2 regions of the Streptomyces camelliae genome follow, and region 1 is predicted to be linked to the other one. Evidence: riboswitches for the same ligand, from Rfam matches in the RefSeq annotation. Region 1 holds a riboswitch; the other holds the start of a gene.
What was found. A riboswitch is a leader RNA that binds a small molecule or an ion and turns the genes downstream of it on or off. The one in region 1 is predicted to bind FMN.
Positions count from the first base shown of each region.

Region 2: it holds a riboswitch for FMN, as region 1 does, so the genes downstream of both, ribB (3,4-dihydroxy-2-butanone-4-phosphate synthase) here and O1G22_RS34565 (riboflavin synthase) in region 1, are expected to answer to the same signal.

Region 1 covers NZ_CP115300.1:7,527,032-7,537,537, reverse strand. The annotation lists gene hisG (ATP phosphoribosyltransferase) at 1-79, opposite strand, end outside; gene O1G22_RS34585 (phosphoribosyl-ATP diphosphatase) at 133-405, opposite strand; gene ribH (6,7-dimethyl-8-ribityllumazine synthase) at 440-925, opposite strand; gene O1G22_RS34575 (bifunctional 3,4-dihydroxy-2-butanone-4-phosphate synthase/GTP cyclohydrolase II) at 947-2,236, opposite strand; gene O1G22_RS34570 (nicotinamide mononucleotide transporter family protein) at 2,233-2,874, opposite strand; gene O1G22_RS34565 (riboflavin synthase) at 2,871-3,479, opposite strand; FMN riboswitch at 3,634-3,764, opposite strand; gene O1G22_RS34560 (RNA polymerase sigma-70 factor) at 4,026-4,922, shown strand; gene O1G22_RS34555 (SDR family oxidoreductase) at 5,027-5,770, shown strand; gene O1G22_RS34550 (ROK family transcriptional regulator) at 5,845-7,245, opposite strand; gene O1G22_RS34545 (MFS transporter) at 7,402-8,616, shown strand; gene O1G22_RS34540 (acyl-CoA thioesterase) at 8,623-9,081, opposite strand; gene O1G22_RS34535 (uracil-xanthine permease family protein) at 9,224-10,506, shown strand, end outside.
Region 2 covers NZ_CP115301.1:117,054-127,559, forward strand. The annotation lists gene O1G22_RS43630 (ABC transporter ATP-binding protein) at 1-315, shown strand, start outside; gene O1G22_RS43635 (ABC transporter permease) at 312-1,115, shown strand; gene O1G22_RS43640 (ABC transporter permease) at 1,076-1,888, shown strand; FMN riboswitch at 2,051-2,179, shown strand; partial or broken gene ribB (3,4-dihydroxy-2-butanone-4-phosphate synthase) at 2,287-2,895, shown strand; gene O1G22_RS43650 (cytochrome P450 family protein) at 3,615-4,157, shown strand; gene O1G22_RS43655 (B12-binding domain-containing radical SAM protein) at 4,401-5,708, shown strand; gene O1G22_RS43660 (B12-binding domain-containing radical SAM protein) at 5,705-7,231, shown strand; gene O1G22_RS43665 (AMP-binding protein) at 7,228-8,952, shown strand; gene O1G22_RS43670 (acyl carrier protein) at 8,973-9,248, shown strand; gene O1G22_RS43675 (beta-ketoacyl-[acyl-carrier-protein] synthase family protein) at 9,261-10,506, shown strand, end outside.

The DNA.
Region 1 (10,506 bases):
GCTGGTAGCCGGCCTCATGCAGCATCTCCGCCGCAGGGCCGGACAGTGAACCCTTGTTGGGGACGGCGATGCGCAGCATGAGGTCGGCTTCCTTTGCGTGACGGGGTGTCTTCGGGACTCTTACGGCGGTGCTCAGAGGTGGGCGTAGACGTCGTCCAGGGAGATACCGCGGGCGACCATCATCACCTGGACGTGGTACAGCAGCTGCGAGATCTCCTCGGCGGCCGCCTCCTTGCCCTCGTACTCGGCGGCCATCCAGACCTCGGCGGCCTCTTCGACGACCTTCTTGCCGATGGCATGGACGCCCTTGCCGACCAGCTCTGCGGTGCGGGAAGTGGCGGGATCGCCGTGGGAGGCCTTGTGCTGGAGCTCGGTGAAGAGCTCCTCGAACGTCTTCTTGGACATGGTGTGCCCCACCCTAGCCGTTATGGCGGCCGACCTAGTGCCAGGGTTCGGATACTGAGCGCAGCGTCGCCGCCGTGGCCACCGCCGCGGTCACCGCCTCGTGCCCCTTGTCCTCGTTCGAGCCCTCCAGGCCGGCCCGGTCCAGGGCCTGCTCCTCGGTGTCGCAGGTGAGCACGCCGAAGCCGACGGGCACGCCGGTCTCGATGCTGACCTGGGTGAGGCCCTGGGTGACGCCCTGGCACACGTAGTCGAAGTGCGGGGTGCCGCCGCGGATGACGACGCCGAGGGCGACCACCGCGTCGTAGCCGCGGCCCGCGAGGACCTTGGCGGCGACCGGCAGTTCGAAGCTGCCGGGGACCCGGATCAGGGTCGGCTCGTCGATGCCCAGCTCGTGCAGGGCGCGCAGGGCGCCGTTGACCAGACCGTCCATCACCTTCTCGTGCCACTGTGCCGCGATGACGGCGACCCGCAGGTCGCCGGCGTTGCGTACGGACAGTTCCGGTGCACCCTTGCCGCTCACGTGTCTCCTCAGTGCTTTCTCTTACTGGTTGCCGCAGCCGGCCACGGCGGGCGTGTCCAGCCAGGGCAGGTCGTGTCCCATCCGGTCGCGCTTGGTGCGCAGGTACCGGAGATTGTGCTCGCCGGCCTGGATCGGCATCGGCTCGCGGCCGGTGACCTTCAGGCCGTGGCGCAGCAGCGCGTCGGTCTTGTCGGGGTTGTTGGTCATCAGCCGGACGCCGCGCACGCCGAGGTCGGCGAGGATCTGGGCGCCGGCGCCGTAGTCGCGGGCGTCGGCGGGCAGGCCGAGTTCGAGGTTGGCGTCGAGCGTGTCGCGGCCCTGCTCCTGGAGTTCGTACGCCCGGAGCTTGGACAGCAGGCCGATGCCGCGCCCCTCGTGTCCGCGCAGGTAGACCACCACGCCCCGGCCCTCCTGCTGGATGCGCTCCAGGGCGGTGTCGAGCTGGGGGCCGCAGTCGCAGCGCAGGGAGCCGAAGACGTCGCCGGTGAGGCATTCGGAGTGGATGCGGACCAGGACGTCCTCGCCGTCGCCGATCTCGCCGTGCACGAGGGCGACGTGCTCGACTCCGTCGGCGGTGGACCGGTAGCCGTAGGCGGTGAAGGTGCCGTGTGCGGTGGGCAGGCGGGTCTCGGCCTCGCGGCGGACGGTGGGCTCGCTGCTGCGGCGGTAGGCGATCAGGTCCTCGATGGAGATGATCGTCAGGCCGTGCTTGCGGGCGAACGGGATCAGCTCGGGCAGCCGCAGCATCCGGCCGTCCTCGCCGGCGATCTCCACGATGGCGCCGGCCGGGCGCAGCCCCGCCAGCCGGGCCAGGTCGACGGCGGCCTCGGTGTGACCGTTGCGGACGAGGACGCCGCCGGGCTTGGCGCGCAGCGGGAAGATGTGGCCGGGGCGGACGAAGTCCGTCGGCTCGGCCGTGCCGCTCGCGAGCAGCTGGAGCGTGGTGGCGCGGTCGGCGCCGGAGATGCCGGTGGTCACGCCGTGCGCGGCGGTGGCGTCCACGGAGACGGTGAACGCGGTCTTCATCGACTCGGTGTTGTCCTCGACCATCTGCGGCAGCCGCAGCCGGTCGAGTTCCTCGCCCTCCATGGGGGCGCAGATCAGGCCCCGGCACTCGCTCATCATGAAGGCGACGATCTCGGGGGTCGCCTTCTCGGCGGCGATGACGAGGTCGCCCTCGTTCTCCCGGTCCTCGTCGTCGACGACCACGACCGGGCGGCCCGCTGCGATGTCGGCGATGGCCTGCTCGACGGGGTCGAGCAGGAAGTCCTCGATGGGGTCGGTGTCGTGGAGCAGAGGTGCCGCGGTCATGCCGGAGCTCCTTCCAGGACGGGCTGCGGACGCCTGCGGGAGCGCAGCCACCAGTCGCGCATGCCCCACAGGACGAGCGCGCCGTAGATGACGTAGACGAAGCCGGAGAAGGCGTAGCCGTTGGTGAAGTTGAGGGGGACGCCGACGAGGTCGACGAGGAGCCAGGCGATCCAGAACTCGACCATGCCCTTGGCCTGGGCGTACATGGCGACGACGGTGCCGACGAAGATGTACGCGTCCGGCCAGGGGTCCCAGGACAGGCTCGGGTGGGCCTGGAAGAACAGGGCGACGGCGACCGTGCCGGCGGCGGCCGCGACGAGCATGGCCGCGCGCTCGCGCCAGGTGGCGAAGCGGGGCGCGATGTGGCCGTCGCCGGACCGGTCCTTGCTGCGCTGCCACTGCCACCAGCCGTACAGGGCCACGGCCATGACGACGGCCTGCTTGCCGGCGCTGCCGGTGAGATGGCCGTAGAAGGCGGCGAACAGGACGAGGCCGGACAGGAACTGCACGGGCCAGGTCCACAGGGAGCGGCGCCAGCCGAGGGCGAGCGTGATGAGGCCGAGGATGTTGCCGGTCATGTCCGACCAGATGATGCGCTGGCCGAAGAGGGTGAAGGCCTCGGAGTTCAGCCAGTTCACTTGCCGGCTCCCTGGGCGCGGTCGCCGAGGAGGCGCTCGACGTACTTGGCGATGACGTCGACCTCAAGGTTGACCGGGTCGCCGGGCTGCTTCACGCCGAGCGTGGTCAGGGCGAGGGTGGTCGGGATGAGGCTGATGGTGAAGTAGTCGGGGCCGGCCTCGACCACGGTGAGGCTGATGCCGTCGACGGTGATGGAGCCCTTCTCGACCACGTAGCGGGCGAGTTCCGCGGGGAGGGAGATCTTCACGATCTCCCAGTTCTCGGAGGGCGTGCGCGCCAGCACCTCGCCGGTGCCGTCGACATGGCCCTGCACGATGTGGCCGCCGAGGCGGGTGCCCACCGCGGTGGGGCGTTCGAGGTTGACCCGGGAGCCGACGGTCAGCGCGCCGAGGCTGGAGCGGTTCAGGGTCTCCGCCATGACGTCGGCGGTGAACTCGTCGCCCTCGTGCTCCACGACGGTGAGACAGACGCCGTTCACGGCGATGGAGTCGCCGTGCTGCGCGCCCTCGGTCACGACGGGGCCGCGGAGCCGGAAACGGGAGGCGTCGCCGAGGTTCTCGACGGCGGTGATCTCACCCAGCTCTTCGACGATTCCGGTGAACACTTCCCGGGTCCTCCTGCCTCTTCGGGCACGAACTCCGGGGCCTGTCGATGACGACAGCATGTACGGGTGAGCACACCGGACGACGCCGAAAAAAGGGCCGTCCGCGCACGGACGAGCCCAGATACGGCGACGCGCACGAATACGTGCCCGCCCGCCGCGCACTGCCTCCCATCCGGACTTTAACCGTCGGTCCAGGAATTTCACCTGGTCAACCGGTCGCTGGAAGCGACCGGGTCGCGGACTGTAACCGCCGGTTCGGACTTTCACCGACCCCGGAGTGCGCTGCTTCTGGTACACGGCCAGTGTGCCACGCCGGACGGCCGTCCAGACAGGCGAGGAGTGTGGGTTCTCTCACAGTGCGTGTCACCGGCCTTGCGCGGCGCAGTCACACGGGCCGACTGCCGTGCTCGGCGGGCGGATTGAGCCTGGTCCGGACCATTGACCGTACTGGTCTAGTCCTTTTAGGGTGCGGACGGGTCCGGCGGCGGTGACGACGGCCCTTGCCCGCCGCCGGGCCGCCATCGCCGTTCTGGCAGGCTGACGCGCATGACCGTGCCACTGCCGCCGCTCGCCGCCGAGTTCGAGTCCCACCGGCCCCGCCTGTTCGGGCTCGCCTACCGGCTGCTCGGCTCCGCGCACGAGGCGGAGGACGCGGTGCAGGACGCGTATCTGCGGTTCAGCGGTGCCGACCGGGCGGCGATCGGGCACCCGGGCGCATGGCTCGCCAAGACCGTCACGAACCTCTGCCTGACCCGGCTGACCTCGGCTCGCGCCCGGCACGAGGACTACCGCGGGCCCTGGCTGCCGGAACCGGTGCTGACCTCGGACGGCACGCTCGGCCCGCTGGAGTCGGCGGAGCAGCGCGACGAGGTCTCCATGGCGATGCTGGTGCTCCTCGAACGGCTGACGCCGACCGAGCGGGCGGTGTACGTGCTGCGCGAGGCGTTCGGCCACAGCCACCGGGAGATCGCGGACGTGCTGTCCCTGAGCGAGGCCAACTGCCGCCAGCTGTACCGGCGCGCGGTGGCCCGGGTCGCCGCGCCGGAGGGCCGGTTCGAGCCGGCGCGCGAGCGGCAGGAGCAGCTGGTGACGACGTTCCTCGCGGCGGCCCGCGAGGGCGATGTGGCCGGTCTGGAGCAGCTGCTCGCCGAGGACGTGGTCTGGTGGAGCGACGGCGGCGGCAAGGTGTCCGCGGCCCTGCGTCCGGTCGAGGGACGCGACAAGGTCATGCGCTTCCTGGTGGGCGGGGCCGAGCGGTTCGCGGCGGACTGGACCTACACGGTGGTGGAGGTCAACGGCGCGAGCGGGCTGGCCGCGTGGGTCGGCGAGGTGCTCGTCGGGGTGGCCGCGTTCGGGCTGCGGGACGGTGTGATCACCGATGTGTGGGCCGCGATGAACCCGGACAAGCTGGGCTTCGTACGGCGGCAGCTCGTGCCGTCGTAGCCGCGCCGGCCGGCGCTTGTCACATTCGGCGGGGGCTACGTGGTCTGAGCGTGCGAACAGTGCCCCGACCGGGGCACCCGGAATCCGAGAGGGACGGGAACAGCATGACCACGATCCTGGTGACCGGCGGGACCGGCACACTCGGCCGCCATGTGACGGAGCGGCTGCGGGCGGACGACCGCGAGGTGCGGGTGCTCAGCCGGCGCGCGCAGCCGTACGCCGTCGATCTGCGCACGGGCGGCGCGGGCCTCGACACCGCGCTCGCGGGAGTGGAGACGGTGGTGCACTGCGCGAGCACGCAGCGCGGCGGCGACGAGCAGGCGGCCGGTCACCTGATCGCGGCGGCGCGGCGGGCCGGGGTGCGCCATCTGGTCTACATCTCCATCGTCGGGGTCGACCGGATTCCGTTCGGCTACTACAAGACCAAGCTGGCGGTGGAGCGCCAGATCGAGGAGTCGGGCCTCGGCTTCACGCTGCTGCGCACGACCCAGTTCCACGACCTGGTGGTCACGGTCCTGGACGGACTGGCCAAGCCGCCCGTTCTCCTGCTTCCCGCCGGCGTGTCGGACCAGCCGGTGGAGGTGACCGAAGTCGCCGACCGGCTCGCCGAGTTGGCCCTCGCCGCACCGGCCGGACGGGTATCGGACATGGGCGGCCCCGAGGTCCGCTCCTTCGACTCCCTGGCCCGCGCCTACCTCGGTGCGACCGGCCGCCGCCGGGCCGTGGCCCAGCTGCCGCTGTTCGGCAAGACGTACCGCGCCTTCCGGGCCGGCGGGCATCTGGCACCGCATGAGGCGGTGGGAAAGGTGACGTTCGAGGAGTATCTGGGGCGGCGGTTCGGCCGCTGACGGGAGGAAGGCGGGGCGGACGGGCCGGTGAGGCTGACCCCGGGGCGTGAGCGGACGGGGTGTCCGGTGGGTGGTCAGGTGCGGTCCGCGGGGGCGAAGATTTCGTCCTGGGCGCGGTCCCTGGCTGTCAGAAGGGCGCCGCGCAGGACGGCCGCGCCGCCGAGGGTGCCGGCGCGGACCTCCGTGCGCAGCGGGGACATCCGGCGCAGCCGTTCCTGCACGAGACTCGCGAGCACCGGGCCGCCGGCCTGTCCGGCCTCGCCGCCGAGCACCACACAGCCGGGGTCGAGGACGGCCACGACGGAGGCGGCTCCGACCGCGATCCGCTCGGCGAGGGCGTGGAGGAAGCGGCCGGCGGGGTGATCGGCGGGGACGGTTCCGGCGGGGACGGTTCCGACGGGGGCGGGGGCGGCCGGAGACGGGCCGGAGGCTTCGCCCGCGTGAGCCGCCTCCTTCGCCGCGCCCCGTTCCCCCGGCGCCTTTTCCGCCGCGCCCCGCTCCCCCAGCACCCCCTCTGCCGTATCCCGCTCCCCCAGCACCCCCTCCGCCGCGCCCCGCTCCCCCAGCGCCTGCTGCACCGCCGTCACGGCCCCCCGCACGACCGCCGCCGCCGCCGGTCCGTCCATCATGGCCGGGACCGGCAGCCCGTGGTCCGCTGCCAGGGCGCCGATCGCCGCCGCACCGGTCAGGGAGTGGAAGCCGCCGGCGCAGTCCTTCGCCGAGGGCAGGGAGTCGGTGCCCGGCACCGGCAGGAAGCCGATCTCGCCGGTGCCGCCCGAGGCACCGCGGCGCAACGTGCCGTCGAGGACGACCGCCGCGCCGACGCCATGGCCGAGCCAGAGCAGGACGAAGGTGTCCCGGTCCCGGGCGGCGCCCTCGCGTTGCTCCGCCACGGCCGCCAGGTTGGTCTCGTTCTCCACCGTGACGCGGGCCTCGGGCAGCCGTTGCTGCAAGGCGGTCGACAGGCTGCGGTGCCACTCGGGCAGTCCCCCGGAGTCGCGCAGGTCGCCGGTGGCGGGGTCGATGAGGCCCGGCGCGCCAATGCCGACGGTGTGCAGCCGGTCCGCGCCCGCCTCCTTGGCGGTGCGCTCCACCGCCGCCACCGCCTGTTCCACGGCCGGCCCGGTCCCGGTGTCCCCGCCGATCGGCACGGACGCCTCGGCGAGCACCCGCCCGACCAGGTCCGACACCAGCACGAAGACGCCCTCGGTGCGGACGTCGAGCGCGGCCAGGTGGGCGCGGTCGGCGACGATGCCGTACAGCCGGGCGTTCGGACCGCGGCGCTGCTCGCCGGACTCGCCGACCACGGTGATCAGCCCGGCGGCGGTGAGCCGTTCCACGAGATCGGCGACCGTCGGCCGGGACAGACCCGTCAGCTGCTTCAACTGCCCTGCCGTCAGCGGGCCTTCCTGCTGGAGCAGCCGCAGGGCGAGCCGGTCGTTGATGGCCCGGGCGGTGCTGGGTGATGCGGGCATGACGGGAATCCTCCCAGATCGGCGGGCGTCCCCCTCGCCCCCGCCTCGGAGCCCCCGCCCTCGGGCTGCGGCCGTAAAACCGTCTATCTATCAGGCAGGGTCCCTGATAGTTTACGGCGCGTGCCGGCAGGGCGACCTGTGGGGAGGGGCTGGAACATGAGTGACGTGGGATACGCGCCCGGCGAGGTGCGGCGCGCCCGGTACGCCGTGGCGGCCGTGTTCGCCGTGCACGGCGCCGTGACCGGCTCCTTCGCCACCCGGGTGCCGTGGGTCCAGGACCATGCCTCGCTCGGCGCGGGCCAGTTGGGCTTCGCGCTGGCGTTCACGGCCTTCGGTGCCTCGTGCGCGATGCCGCTCGCGGGCCGGATCAGCCACCGCTTCGGCAGCCGTACGGCGCTGCGCGGGCTGCTCGCGCTGTGGACGCTGTCGCTGGTCCTGCCACCGCTGGCGCCGAACCTGTACACCCTGTGCCTGGCGATGTTCACCTACGGCGCGAGCGCGGGCATGGCCGACGTCGCGATGAACGCGCTCGGCGTCGAGGTCGAGCGGCTGCTGGGCAAGTCGATCATGTCGGGGCTGCACGGCATGTGGAGCGCGGGCGCGCTGACCGGTTCGGCGGCCGGCACGCTGGCCGCGCATCTGGGCGCGGACGCCCGCGTGCACTTCCTGATCGCCTCGGCCGTGCTCACCGTCCTCGGGCCGGCGGCCTGTTCCTGGGTGCTGGACCTCCAGCCCGCCGAGGACGAGGAGCCGCCGCCCCGGTACGCGCTGCCGCCGCGCTCGGCGCTGCTGATCGGCACCGTCGGCTTCTGCGCGGTGTTCGCGGAGGGCGCGAGCCTGGACTGGTCGGCGGTGTTCCTGCGGGACCGGCTGGACAGCTCGGCCGCGGTGGCGGCGGCCTGCACGACGGGCTTCATGCTGACCATGGCGGTGGCCCGGATCGCCGGGGACGCGGTGGTGAACCGTTACGGCGCGGTCCGTACCGTCCGGGCCGGCGGGGTGTTGGCCGTGCTGGGCGGTCTGCTGATCGTCCTCACCGGGCAGCCGGCGGTGGCGATGGCGGGGTTCGGGCTGATGGGGCTCGGCATCGCGGTGGTCGTACCGCTGTGCTTCGCGGCGGCCGGGCACGCGGGCCCGAATCCCAGCCAGGCCATCGCGGGCGTGGCGACGATCACCTACACCTCGGGGCTGATCGCGCCGAGTCTGATCGGCGGGGTGGCCCAGGCGACCAGCCTGGTGGTGTCGTTCGGCGTGGTGACGGCGCTGGCATGCGGGCTCGCGGTGTTCGCGGGGGTGCTGCGCAGCGCCGAGCGCGGCGGCCGCACGGAGAGCAGCCCGCGGCCGGCCGCCGTTCCCGACCCGCGCCCCTGAGGCAGGTCAGCCGGCGGGGCGCAGCAGCTCCCGGCCGACGGCGCGGAAGGCCTCCGACCAGGGCGCCGGCCGCATGGTCGTGGCGTCGAGCCGGACCAACACCCGGGTGCCCCGGGCGTAGGTCCGCGTCCCGTCCGCCGAGCAGAACCGGAAGCCGTAGGTCAGGCCGGTGGTGCCGAGCCGTTCCAGCCAGAGGTGGACGGCGTAGGTGCCGGGGCTGGTCACCGGTGCCTCGTAGCTGACGCGCAGCTCGCGTACGGCGTTGCAGGCGTCGCCGGCCGCGTGCCAGTCGCCGTCGAAGCGGACGCCGTGCGCGCTCCACAGCTCGGTCCAGGCGCGCTCGACCAGCACGGGGTAGCGGGCGTTGTGCAGGAGGCCGAGCGCGTCGAGGTCGTCGAAGTGGACGGTGACGGGGATCAGCCGACCGTAGGAGACGGCGGGGGCGATCGAGGCTTCGGCGGTCACGGGAGGGGCTCCTGAACATCGTTGCTGAGACAGTCCCATACTAAGCGACCGCTCAGGAGCCTGGGGCTGGAGGCCCCCAGGTCAGCCACCCGCGACAATGGTGCAGACCGTCTTCATGTACGTAAGAAAGCGAAACCCCACCATGGATCTCGGCGTGCGCTGGAAACTGCACGGTGACGGGCGCACGCCCGCGCCCGGAGCGGTGGTACGCCCCGACGAACGGCTCTCCTGGCCCCGTACCGTGGGCCTGGGCGCCCAGCACGTGGTCGCGATGTTCGGCGCCTCCTTCGTGGCCCCCGTGCTCATGGGCCTGGACCCGAACCTGGCGATCATGATGTCGGGCGTGGCGACCGTGATCTTCCTGCTCGCCACCCGCGGCCGGGTCCCGAGCTACCTCGGCTGCTCCCTGTCCTTCGTCGGCGTGGCCGCCGTCATCCGCGCCCAGGGCGGTACGAGCGCCACGGTGACCGGCGCGGTGTTCATCGTCGGCGTGGTGCTGTTCCTGGTGGGGCTCGCGGTGCAGCGCTTCGGGGCGCGGATCATCCACGCGGCCATGCCGCCGATCGTCACCGGCGCGGTCGTGATGCTGATCGGCTTCAACCTCGCCCCGGTGACCGCCTCCACCTACTGGCCGCAGGACCAGTGGACGGCCCTGCTGGTGATGCTCTTCACCGGCCTGGCGGTCGTCTGTCTGCGTGGTTTCTGGTCCCGTATCGCCATCTTCCTCGGTCTGGTCTTCGGGTACGGCATCTCCTGGGCGTTCGACCGGATCTTCGGCAAGATCCACTCCATGGGCCCGGGCGGCAAGGTCACCGACCACTGGCGCCTGGACCTCTCCGGCGTCTCCAAGGCCGACTGGATCGGCCTGCCGCACTTCCACGGGCCGTCCTTCCAGTGGTCGGCGATCCTGGTCGCGCTGCCGGTCGTCATCGCCCTGGTCGCGGAGAACGCGGGCCATGTCAAGGCGGTCGGCGAGATGACCGGCGACCCGCTGGACGACAAGCTCGGCACGGCGATCTCGGCCGACGGCATCGGCTCCATGCTGTCCACGGCCGTCGGCGGCCCGCCGAACACCACCTACTCCGAGAACATCGGCGTGATGGCCGCCACCCGCGTCTACTCCACCGCCGCATACTGGGCCGCCGCCGGCTTCGCCCTGCTCTTCGGCATCTGCCCGAAGTTCGGCGCCGTCGTGGCCGCGATCCCGGGCGGTGTCCTCGGCGGCATCACCGTGATCCTCTACGGCATGATCGGCCTGCTCGGCGCCCAGATCTGGCTGCACGCCAAGGTGGACCTGCGCAACCCGCTGAACCTGGTGCCGGCCGCCGCGGGCATCATCATCGGCGTCGGCAACGTCAGCATGAAGTTCACCGACACCTTCTCGCTCAGCGGCATCGCCCTCGGCACCCTGGTCGTCATCACCGG
Region 2 (10,506 bases), on a different replicon from region 1:
AACGGCCGGAAGATAGCCGAGGGCACCCCCGAGTCGCTGAAGAAGCAGACCGACGGCCAGGTCGTGCTGACCGTGCACGTCAACGGCGCCGGCGAGGAGCACGCGGCCCGGTTGCGGGCACTGCCCGGCATCCATTCGGTGAGCCTGTCGAACCGCGACGCGGGCCAGGTGCTCGACGTCCACAGCGGGCAGGAGACGGACGTGACAGCCGCCGTACTGGCCGAACTGCGGGGGCTTGCCGTCCTGCAGGTCTTCAAACGCGAACCCACCCTGGAGGACGCCTACGTCTCCCTCATCTCGGGTGCCGCGAAGTGACGGGGCCGCGCGGGTTGGCCGACCCGCGGGCCACCGCGGGTTACCTGGTCCGTGCCTGGCGGATGGAGCTGCGCCAGCTGCTGCGCACCCGCCTGTACCTCTTCGTCGCCGTCTTCCTGCCGCTCATCTGTGCCTCGCTGGCGTTCTACATGCTCGGTGACTCCGACCGGGACGTCGCCCCCGTCTCGGTGGCCCTGAGCGCGGGCATGATGGGCATGTGGTCCTCCACGCTGCTCGGCTCCGGCAACGCCATCAACCGGCTGCGCTGGATGCAGGTCCTCGAACCCCTGGTCGCCAGCCCCCGCTCCACGTTCCTCATCACCGTGCCGTTCGCCCTCGCCACCGCCTCCCTGGGCCTGTACGGGCTCGGAGCCACCCTGCTGTGGAGCGCGCTGCTGTTCGGCATGCCGCTGCACCTGGCTCACCCGGCACTGTTCCTCGTGGCGCTGCCGGCCACCGTCGCGGCAGTGGGGATGCTCGGCCTGCTGCTGTCCTCGGCGTTCATCCTGTATCCCACCGCCCAGTCGCTCGCCAACTTCTTCGAGTACCCGGTGTGGATGCTCAGCGGCATGCTCGTCCCCGTCTCCGCCCTGCCCGGACCGGCGCGCACCGTGTCCTGGGTGCTGTCGCCCACCTGGGGAGTGAAGGCCTTGCAGGGGGCGGCGCTCGGAGGCGGCGGGGTCGGCCGGGCCCTGGGGATGTGCGCCCTCCTCGCCGCCGGCTATGCCGCGCTCACGCTGCTGCTGCAGAGGAGGTTCGAGTGGCTGGCACGCTCCAGCGGAACGCTGGCGCTGCAGTGACCCTGCGCCTGTTCTTCGTCGCGGGCTGGCGCTCGCATCTTGCCCTGTTCCGCTGGCTGCGGCCCTCCGCGTTCCTTCCCACCGTGCTCGGCGTGCCGTTGGTGCAGCTGGTGTGGTTCGCCCATCTGGGCCGCTATCTGGGCACCCGCCCGGTCTCCTACTACGTGGTGGGCAACGCGCTGATCGGCTGCTCGATGGCCGGTCTGTTCGCACCGTCGATGTCGATCCAGGGCGAACGCTTCAGCGGCACCCTCAGTGCGGTCCTGGCCACTCCGGCCCACCGTGCGGTGATGTTCGGCGGCCGCATCGTACCGGCCGTCCTCTTCGGCGCGCTCACCTCGTCAGTCATGCTGGGCTTCGGCATGGTCGTGGGATGGGCGGCCATCCCCCTTGCCGCCCTGCCGCAGCTGGCAGCCGCCGTGCTGGTGACCGCCCTGTCGTGCAGCGCTTTCGGCCTGATCATCGGGGCTGTCGGGCTGCGCACCCGGGAGGCGACCCTCGTGTCCAACATGGTGCTGTACACGATGCTGCTGCTGTGCGGGGTGAACGTCCCCGTCGCTGCGCTGCCCGGATGGCTCGCCGTGATCGGCACGGCGATGCCGATGACGCAGGGCATCGAGGCGGCCCGGCGGGCGCTGTCGGGGGACGGTGGCGTGGCGGCCCTGCTCGGCTGGGAACTGCTGAAGGCCGCCGTCTTCGTGCTGGTCGGCCTGCTCATGCTGCGGGTGCTGGAACGGATGAGCCTGGCCGCCGCGGTCCTCGACGACGCGTGAGGCAGACACGGCACGCACTCCTCGCCGACGCCGGGTCGCGCACCCGACCGCCCCGACACCTGATCGGCCGAGACACGGCGTTTGGCTGCCCGGCCCGTGGGGGACCTCTGGCGGGGCAGTGACGGCTATGGCAGCATGTTGGCTGCCTGACTATCACCCATACAACGCAAGCGGGGTTCGGTGAAATTCCGAACCGGCGGTGAAAGCCCGCGACCCGGTCGAAGCCATCGACCGGTTGACCCGATGGAATTTCGGGGCCGACGGTCAAAGTCCGGAAGGGAGTTTGCGTGTAGTGGCATTCTGGCGCCGATCGGGCTCCCCCCGACGCGCCGTGCGGTGTCGCGCTCTTCCGCCTGGACCTCGCTTTCGTGCAGGGCCACGTCGGAAGGGGAGAAAGGATGTTCCCACTCGACACCGTCGAGGAAGCCATCGGCACTGTGCGGGCCGGAAAGCCGGTCGTGGTGGCCGATGACGCGAACCGGGAGAACGAGGGCGACCTGGTCTTTGCCGCAGAGCACGCGACTCCGGAACTGCTGGCCTTCATGGTGCGCCACACCTCCGGATTCATCTGTGCGCCGCTGACTTCGGAGAACTGTGATCGTCTTGAACTGCCGCCGATGCACCCCGTGAACCAGGACCGGCGTGGGACGGCCTACACCGTGACCGTCGACGCCCGCGAGGGCGTCACCACCGGTATCTCCGCGGCCGACCGCGCCCGCACGATCCGGCTGCTCGCTGATCCGGACACCTCTGCCGCGGACCTGTGCCGGCCGGGCCATGTCGTCCCGTTGCGCGGTGTCCCGGGCGGGGTGCTGCGCCGTACGGGACACACCGAGGCGACCCTCGACCTCGTACGGCTGGCCGGTTGCCGCCCTGCGGGCGTGCTGTGCGAGCTGGTCAACGACGATGGAACCATGAAGCGCCTGCCCGATCTGCGCCGCTTCGCCGACGAGTTCGGCCTTTGCCTGATCAGCGTCGCGCAGCTGGTCGAGTACCGGCTCAGGACCGGCGACACCCACGGTGCCCTCCCGCACCGTGCCGGTACGGCGATCGGCGTCGCCGGGTGAGCACCCCGCCGTCCGGCGGCCCTGACGCAACACCTCTGTTCGATCCAGCCGTCTGCCGCATCGGAGGCACCGTGCAGGTACGTCAGCGGGCTCCGCGCGGTGTCCGTGGGGCGCAACGAGGCACGTCCGCTGCTGTCCTCCGCCGTTCTGCAGGTCGGTCTTCCACTCACTGCTCAGGCCGACGTACGGCTACTGGATCGACACCGATCCGCACCTGGCACTGCGCCGGCGGGAGACGACCGGGGAAGTCACCGTCCCGTTCGAGAGCTACGGACTGGCAGGGCAGAACGGAGACACCTCGTTCCTGGCGATGCAGCAGGACTGCCGGCCGGCCTTTCAGCAGGCCTCACAGGAATGGGGATGGCGGCGAGTCACCCTCGACGACCTGCCGAAAGAGGAGAACATCACACGAGCCATGCGACTGATCGAACAGGACGCTCTCGGGAATTCCGGACGCAGACAGCCGGCTCGGTGAACCCGGCACAAGATCCGGCACCGGTTCCGCAGGAACTTGGCCGGTCACGTCCGATGGAGACAGCCGGGCCACTGGGATGATCCCGCCTTCGGTAACGCTTCGGGTCACTTGAAAGGCAGCTGACGAGAGGCTGGGCACACGTGTCGAAGGCGCACTTACCGACAACGCTTGCGGCGGCCGCTTCATGCTGAGCGGATACAACACCGACAGCAGAGGGCTGGCCTGGCTGCACCCCTGTCTGGCTGACGAGCGCGCGGAGTTCGCGGTGACGTTCAATCCGCTGCGTGACTCCTTCCCCAACGCCCCGGAGGAGGTCTACGCCCGGCTGCGCGACGGCAGCCCAGTGCACTACAGCAGATTGCTGGACTGCTGGGTCGTCACACGGTACGAGGACGTCGATCACCTACTGCGCGAGGACGGTGTCTTTCGCAGCGATCCGCGCTCGGCCACACAGGATCTCATCGACCCGTACACCATGCTCGACCCGGACCGCCCGTCACTGTTCATGCTCGACCCGCCCGGCCACACACGGTTGCGCACAGCAGTACGAGGTGCGTTCGGCCCGCAGGCGATGCGGCGGCTGACGCCCCGTCTCAAGGGCGGCCCTCGCCCGGCTCGCGGAGAGCTTCGAGGCCCGGTGGCCATGGTGACCGTCGATGCCACTCAGGACGAGGCCGTGGTGACCTGGCACATCCTGACCTCCCTGCCGGCCGGCCGGCAGGCGTAGGGGCCGGCGAAAGCGCCCGGCCGGCACCGGTCGTGGCAGCGGCGGCCAATTGGCCTGAACGTGACGGGTCGCCACACCACGGGAGAGCCTGCGGGTTGACATAAAAGATGAGCCGATCCTAGGGTCAAAAACTCGGAGCACCTCCGATTCATACCCATTCTCCTGATAATGCGCGCGTGTTCGGCACACTGTCAACCACGGCTTGTTCGCGGAACCAAAAATTCCGGGCGGAGGGGACGGTAAGTGAAAAAAGTGCTCCTGACGACTGCTCCGAAAGAGGCGTTGATCGAGCCCAACGGCGTGGGCGGGAATTGGTACGACCGGACCGATACCTATATGGCCTGGACGTGCGCCGTCGACATCGAGGACCGGCTGTCCGTGACGTGCCCACCGACCGGTCTCCGTTTCATCAAGCACAATGTGCCCGACGTCGAGATCCTCGAATACCCGACCTGGCAGGAATACCTCGACGCACTGCGCTCGCAGACCTGGGACATGGTCGGCATCAGCTTTTATACGTGGTCCACTCCGGTCGCGATCGAGATGGCCAAAGCCGCGCGCGAGGAAAACATACCCGAGATATGGGGCGGCAACTACGGCGTCCTGACGCCCGGCCTCGAACCCTACTTCAACAGGCTGGTGAAAGGCGCGGGCGAGGCGCCGATCCACCAGTACGTCTATGACAGGCCACTGCCCCGGGTCCGGCACCCCGCAATGATCGGGGAGAGTGGTTTCCGGGGGATCAGCTCTCCGGTCGGATACCTCTACTCGAAGCGCGGTTGCAACATCGGCTGCACCTTCTGTTCCACGCCGGTCTTCAATCCCAAAGAAGAAGCGATCTTCATGGAGGACACGTACGCGGCGCTCGACGCGTACCGGGACGCGAAGGTCGCTCACGTCATCATCTACGACGAGAGTTTCTTCCTCACCAACGCCCTGGCGGAGCGGGTGGTGGACGCCCTGGCGGAGCGCGAGCTGCCCTGGATCTGTCTGACCCGCGCCGACCTGATCCGGGGGCGCATTCCCGAACTCACCGACCGCTACATGGACGGCGCGATCGTCGGTATCGAGTCCTATCGGGACAAGAACGTCGCCGACGTGAAGAAACGCGACGACGTCTACAACGTCAGGCAGACGGTGCGTGAGTTGATCGACAACGGGCGGCGGGCCCTGGGCACGTTCATGGTCGGGTTCGCCGAGGACAGCATCGAAGACATGCAGTACGACATCGAGCAGCTCAGCCAGGAAGGGCTGTTCGCCTGCCAGTTGACGCTGCTGACCCCGTTCCACCGCACCCGGCTGTACCGGCAGATGGAGCACTTGATCGACGAGCCGGACCTCAGCAAGCACGACCTGTACAACCTGGTGTGGAAGCACCCGAAGATGAACCGCAGCGAAGCACGGGACCTGCTGGCCTGGGCGCAACGGCGGGTCAACGACCCCGAGCGCATCGCTGCCAGGCTCAAGCAGGAGATGAAGGAGAAGGTCCGCAAGGAATTCGCGCGCCGGCACGCGGCGAAGCAGGCCACCGCGTCGGGAACCGCGTCATGACGAGCCTCAACATCCTCTGCATACAACTGGGGTTCCACGAGGCCTACCCCGACGCGTCGACGCTGGCAACGACCTACAACGACGGGATCTACTACGTCGCCTCGTTCGTGCAGCAGGAATTCCCGCAGGCCCGGGTCGAGATGTGCCAGATGTACTGGGGCGAGAGGCCCGAGGACTTTCCCCTCGCCGACTACGACTACATCCTGATCTCGGCGCTCGCGACCCACTTCTGGTCCAACATCGAGACACTGGAGCTGATCCGGCGCAGCAAGCGGCCCGGCTGCGTGGTGATCATGGGCGGCCCGCACGCGGCCTTCGCGCCCTACGAGGCCCTGCGCTACGCCGACTACGCGGTGACCGCCGAGGGGGAGATCCCGGCCGTCCAGCTGATCAGGGCGCTGGAAGCCGCGGAGCCCGTCACGGCCGTCGACAACCTGGCCTACATCGGCGCCGGCGGCGAGTTGACACTGAACAAGATCACTCGTTACGGGAGCTTCGCCAACGCGATCAACCCGAAGCTCCTGGCGCGGGCACCGAAGCTGCACTGGGCCACCGTCTCGATGTCGCGCGGCTGCCCGTTCAACTGCTCGTTCTGCTACGCGATCCGTCTGCTCGGACGCCGCTTCCGCACCAAGACGGCCGAGGACGTGCGCAGCGAACTGGACGCCATCTACCAGCAGACCGGCTGCAACCGGTTCTATGTCACGGACCTGAACTTCACGACACGCAAGGGCTACTGCCGCGAGATCGCCGAGACCTTCCGCGACCGCGACTACAAGTTCATCGCCATGAGCCGGATCAACCACGCCGACGACATGGACCTGGTCCTCGACCTCAAGCGGTCGGGTTTCGAGGAGTACTGCCTCGGCGTGGAGTCGGAGGACCCGAGTGTCCTGCGGGCCTTCAACAAGCGGGTGGACCCCTCGGAACAGACCCGGCGCCTGTTGCGCTTCGCGGAGAACGACATAACGATCCACTCCGCGATCATTTTCGGACTGGAGGCCCAGGACCGTCAGGCGATCGAGGCCACCGCGTACTGGTGCGCCGAGGCACGCATCATGCACCCCGTCTTCGTATGCCTGGCGGAATACCCGTTCCAGGACCTGCTGTACGGGGCCCGCCAGGACATCGAGGATCACCGGATCATCATGGAAGTGCCGACCTACCAGCACTATTCATTCGTCGGCATCTTCCCCCGCCACATGCGTCCCAGCGAACTGCAGCGAGGCATCCTGGACAGCTATGGGATCTTCTTCAAGCGGGCGTTCGAGATCGAACAGCGACCGCAGCGACGGGCTCGCCTGAAGTCGTACGCGCGCAGCGTCGAACGCGGCCGGGCCGGCATGGAGCAGCACATCCGCTTCCTGGAAGAACTGGAGAAGCCCTACTACACCGTGTCCGGGACCCTGAAGGAGGATCTGCTCAAGGCCGACTTCGACAGCCGGCACGGCGAACTCCGCAGCTGGCTGCAGCGGTCGTCCAAGCGCTCGGACATCGAGTTCGTCAAGGGATACGCTCGATGACGGTCCGTCACCCGGCCGGAACCGTCGTCGACGCGCTGCTCGACAGCGCCGAGCGCACCCCGGACCGGCTGGCCTTCCATGTCATCGAGAGATCCGAGGACGAGTTCCCGCTCAGCTACGCGGACGTGTACCACCTGGTCGCGCAGACCGTGTCCGGCCTGACGGCACAGGGGATCGGCGCGGCGGACCGGGTGATCGTCGTCCTGCCCACCTCGCGGGACTTCCTCGCGGTCTACCTCGGCTGCCTGTACGCGGGGGTCGTGCCGCTCGCCGCGGCGGAGCCCACCGGCGCCGGCATGTCCCACTACACCGCACACCTGCGCCGGCTCGTGGAACACGCACAGGCCAAGCGGGTCGTCACCGCTGCCGAACTGGCGGACAGCCTCGCGGCCTCGCTGCCGGTGCCGGTGACGACACCGAGCGCCCTACGCCACACACCCCTCCCGTTGGACTCACCGCGGGCGAAACCGGCGTCGCTCGCCCATCTCCAGGCCACCTCCGGCTCGACCGGCACACCGAAGCTGGCCATGATCCGGCACGGCAACATCGTCGCCAACGTCCGGGCGATCGCCGAAGCGATCCTGGGCAGGGCCGACGACACGCTGGTGAGCTGGCTTCCCCTCTTCCACGACATGGGGCTCATCGGGATTTCGTACGCCCTGCACGCCCGCATCCCGATGGTGCTCTCGGACCCCGTCAACTTCCTGCGCAACCCGATGTCCTGGCTGCGCTGGATCAGCCGTCACCGTGGCACCCTGTCGCCCGCGCCCAGCTCCGCGTTCCACATCTGCGCACGCGTCGCGCGGCGACGTCCGCCGAAAGACCTCGACCTGTCGACCTGGCGCGTCGCCCTGTGCGGCGCGGAACCCGTGCACGAGAGCACCATGCGCGAGTTCCAGACGGCGTTCGGCCCCTTCGGGCTGCACGAGACGACGCTCAGGCCCGTGTACGGGCTCGCGGAGGCCACGCTCGCCGTCACCATCTCCGATGTCACACGACCGTACACCGTCGACCATGTCGACACCGAGGCCGTCGTGGCGAGGGGATATGCCGAACCCCGCCAGGCCGCCGACGCGCGCACGACCGGCATGATGTGCGTGGGCCCGGTACTGCCCGGCCATGCGCTGCGCGTGGTCGGCCCGGACCGCACGCCACTGCCCGATCGCACGATCGGCGAGATAGAGGTGTCCGGCCCCAGCGTGATCGACGGATATCTCCCCGAGCCCGGCGACACCACGACCGCTACGGCCGAGGACCAGCTCAAACGAGCCGATGGCCACCTGCGCACGGGCGACCTCGGCTATCAGATCGACGGTGAACTCCACGTCACCGGCCGCAGCAAGGACATCGTGATCATCTCCGGCCGCAACTACATACCCGACCAGCTGGAACGGTTCGTGGAAACGGTGACGGGGAGTCCGCGCACTTCGGCGGTCGTCGCGGTCGGCGTCCGGGACGAGACCCTGCACACAGAGCAGCTCCATCTCCTGCTCGACGAACGGCTCGCCGAGGGCCGGGACCGGCAGGACGTCACCGGCCAGGTCAGCCGCGCACTGAGCGAGGCGTTCGGGATCGGCGGCGTCACCTTCCACTGGGTGCCCCGGGCACAGCTCCCCCGGACCACCAGCGGCAAGATCCAGCGCCATCTGTGCCGGAAGATGATCGAGGACACCGGCGGTCGCACACAGCGGGCCGCGGAACCACTGAGCCGACGAGCATGACCTCGGGAGGGGAACACCCGATGCAGGACGAGAAGCAGGACCAGGAACTCTTCGACAAGATCGTCGGGCACATCGGTGAGTTCATGGAGCGCGACGTCTCCCATCTGACTCCGCAGTCGCACATCGGCAACTCCATCGAAGGGATGAGTTCGCTCAAGATGATCGAGCTGCTGCTCTACCTGGAGGACTGCTTCGCGGTGGACTTCGACGAATCCGTCATGGAGAAGCTGGAGACGATGCAGGACCTTGAGAACTACATACGAGGCACCCAGAAGGTGTCCGGGCAGCAGGCCTGACACGGTTTCCCGGTGCAGCGCCGGAGCGTGGTGGTCACCGGTGTGGGAGTGGTCTGCCCGCTCGGCTCGACGGTCGGCGAGCTGTGGCAGGGCCTCCTCGCCGGCCGCTCAGGGATCGCCCCGCTGACCCGTTTCGACCCGGCCCGGTTCCACAGCCGTCTCGCCGGTCAGGTCGACGACGCCGCGGTGACGCTCCCGACGGGTCCGTTCCAGTTCGAGTTCAAGCGGATGAGCGCATTCGTCCGCTACGCGCTCTTCGCCGCGGACCGGGCGGTCGAGGACAGCGGCCTGGCCGCGCGAACGCCGAGCGACGGGAGCACTCAGCAGCCCCGCCGGGATCTCCCGCCGGGAGGGGCCGTCTTTCTGGGCGTGGCCATGGGCGGGCTGCCCAGCATCGAGGCCGGTGTTCTCAAGCAGGAGCAACAGGGGGTGCGCAAGACCAGTCCGTTTCTGATTCCCTCTCTCATCCCCAGCATGGCGGCGAGCGCGATCGCCCTGCACCACGGGATCGCCGACGAGCAAGTGACGATCGCCGGCGCCTGCGCGAGCGGCTGTCAGGCAGTGGGGCAGGCGATGCGCGCGATCCGGTCCGGAGCCCGCACCTGGGCACTGGCCGGCGGCGCCGAGTCGGTGACCACTCCGATCACCTACTCCGGCTTCCAGGCCATGAAGGCCCTGAGCCGGTACGACGATCCGGCGAGCACACCCCGCCCGTTCGACCGCCGCCGGGACGGCATGGTCGTCGGCGAGGCAGCTGCCGTGTTCCTGCTGGAGGACAGCGAACACGCCGAAGCACGCGGCGCGCAGGTGTACGGCGAACTGACCGGCTACGCCACGAACAGCGGTTGCGACGACATCACCGGCATCTCCACTCGCCATGTGACGCGGTGCATGAGCAGCGCACTGGCCGATGCAGCCGTGGCACCGGACACCATCGACTGCGTGTTCGCGCAGGCGTCCGGCATGGTGCAGGCCGACGCGGCGGAACTCGCCGCCGTGCGTGACCTGGCATCAGGGACCGGCAGACAGCCCGTCGTCACCTCCATCAAGGGACACACGGGGTACACCTTCGCCGCGAACGGCCCGATGAACCTCGCCGCCGCCCTGATGGCGCTTCGCCACCAGACCGTCTCACCCACCCTGAAATACGAACAGACCGACCCCGAGTTCGCCGACATCGACATCGCCCGCGAACCGCGGAAGGCCGAGCTGCGCCGTTGTCTGATCAACGCCTTCGGTTTCGGCGGGATCAATGCGA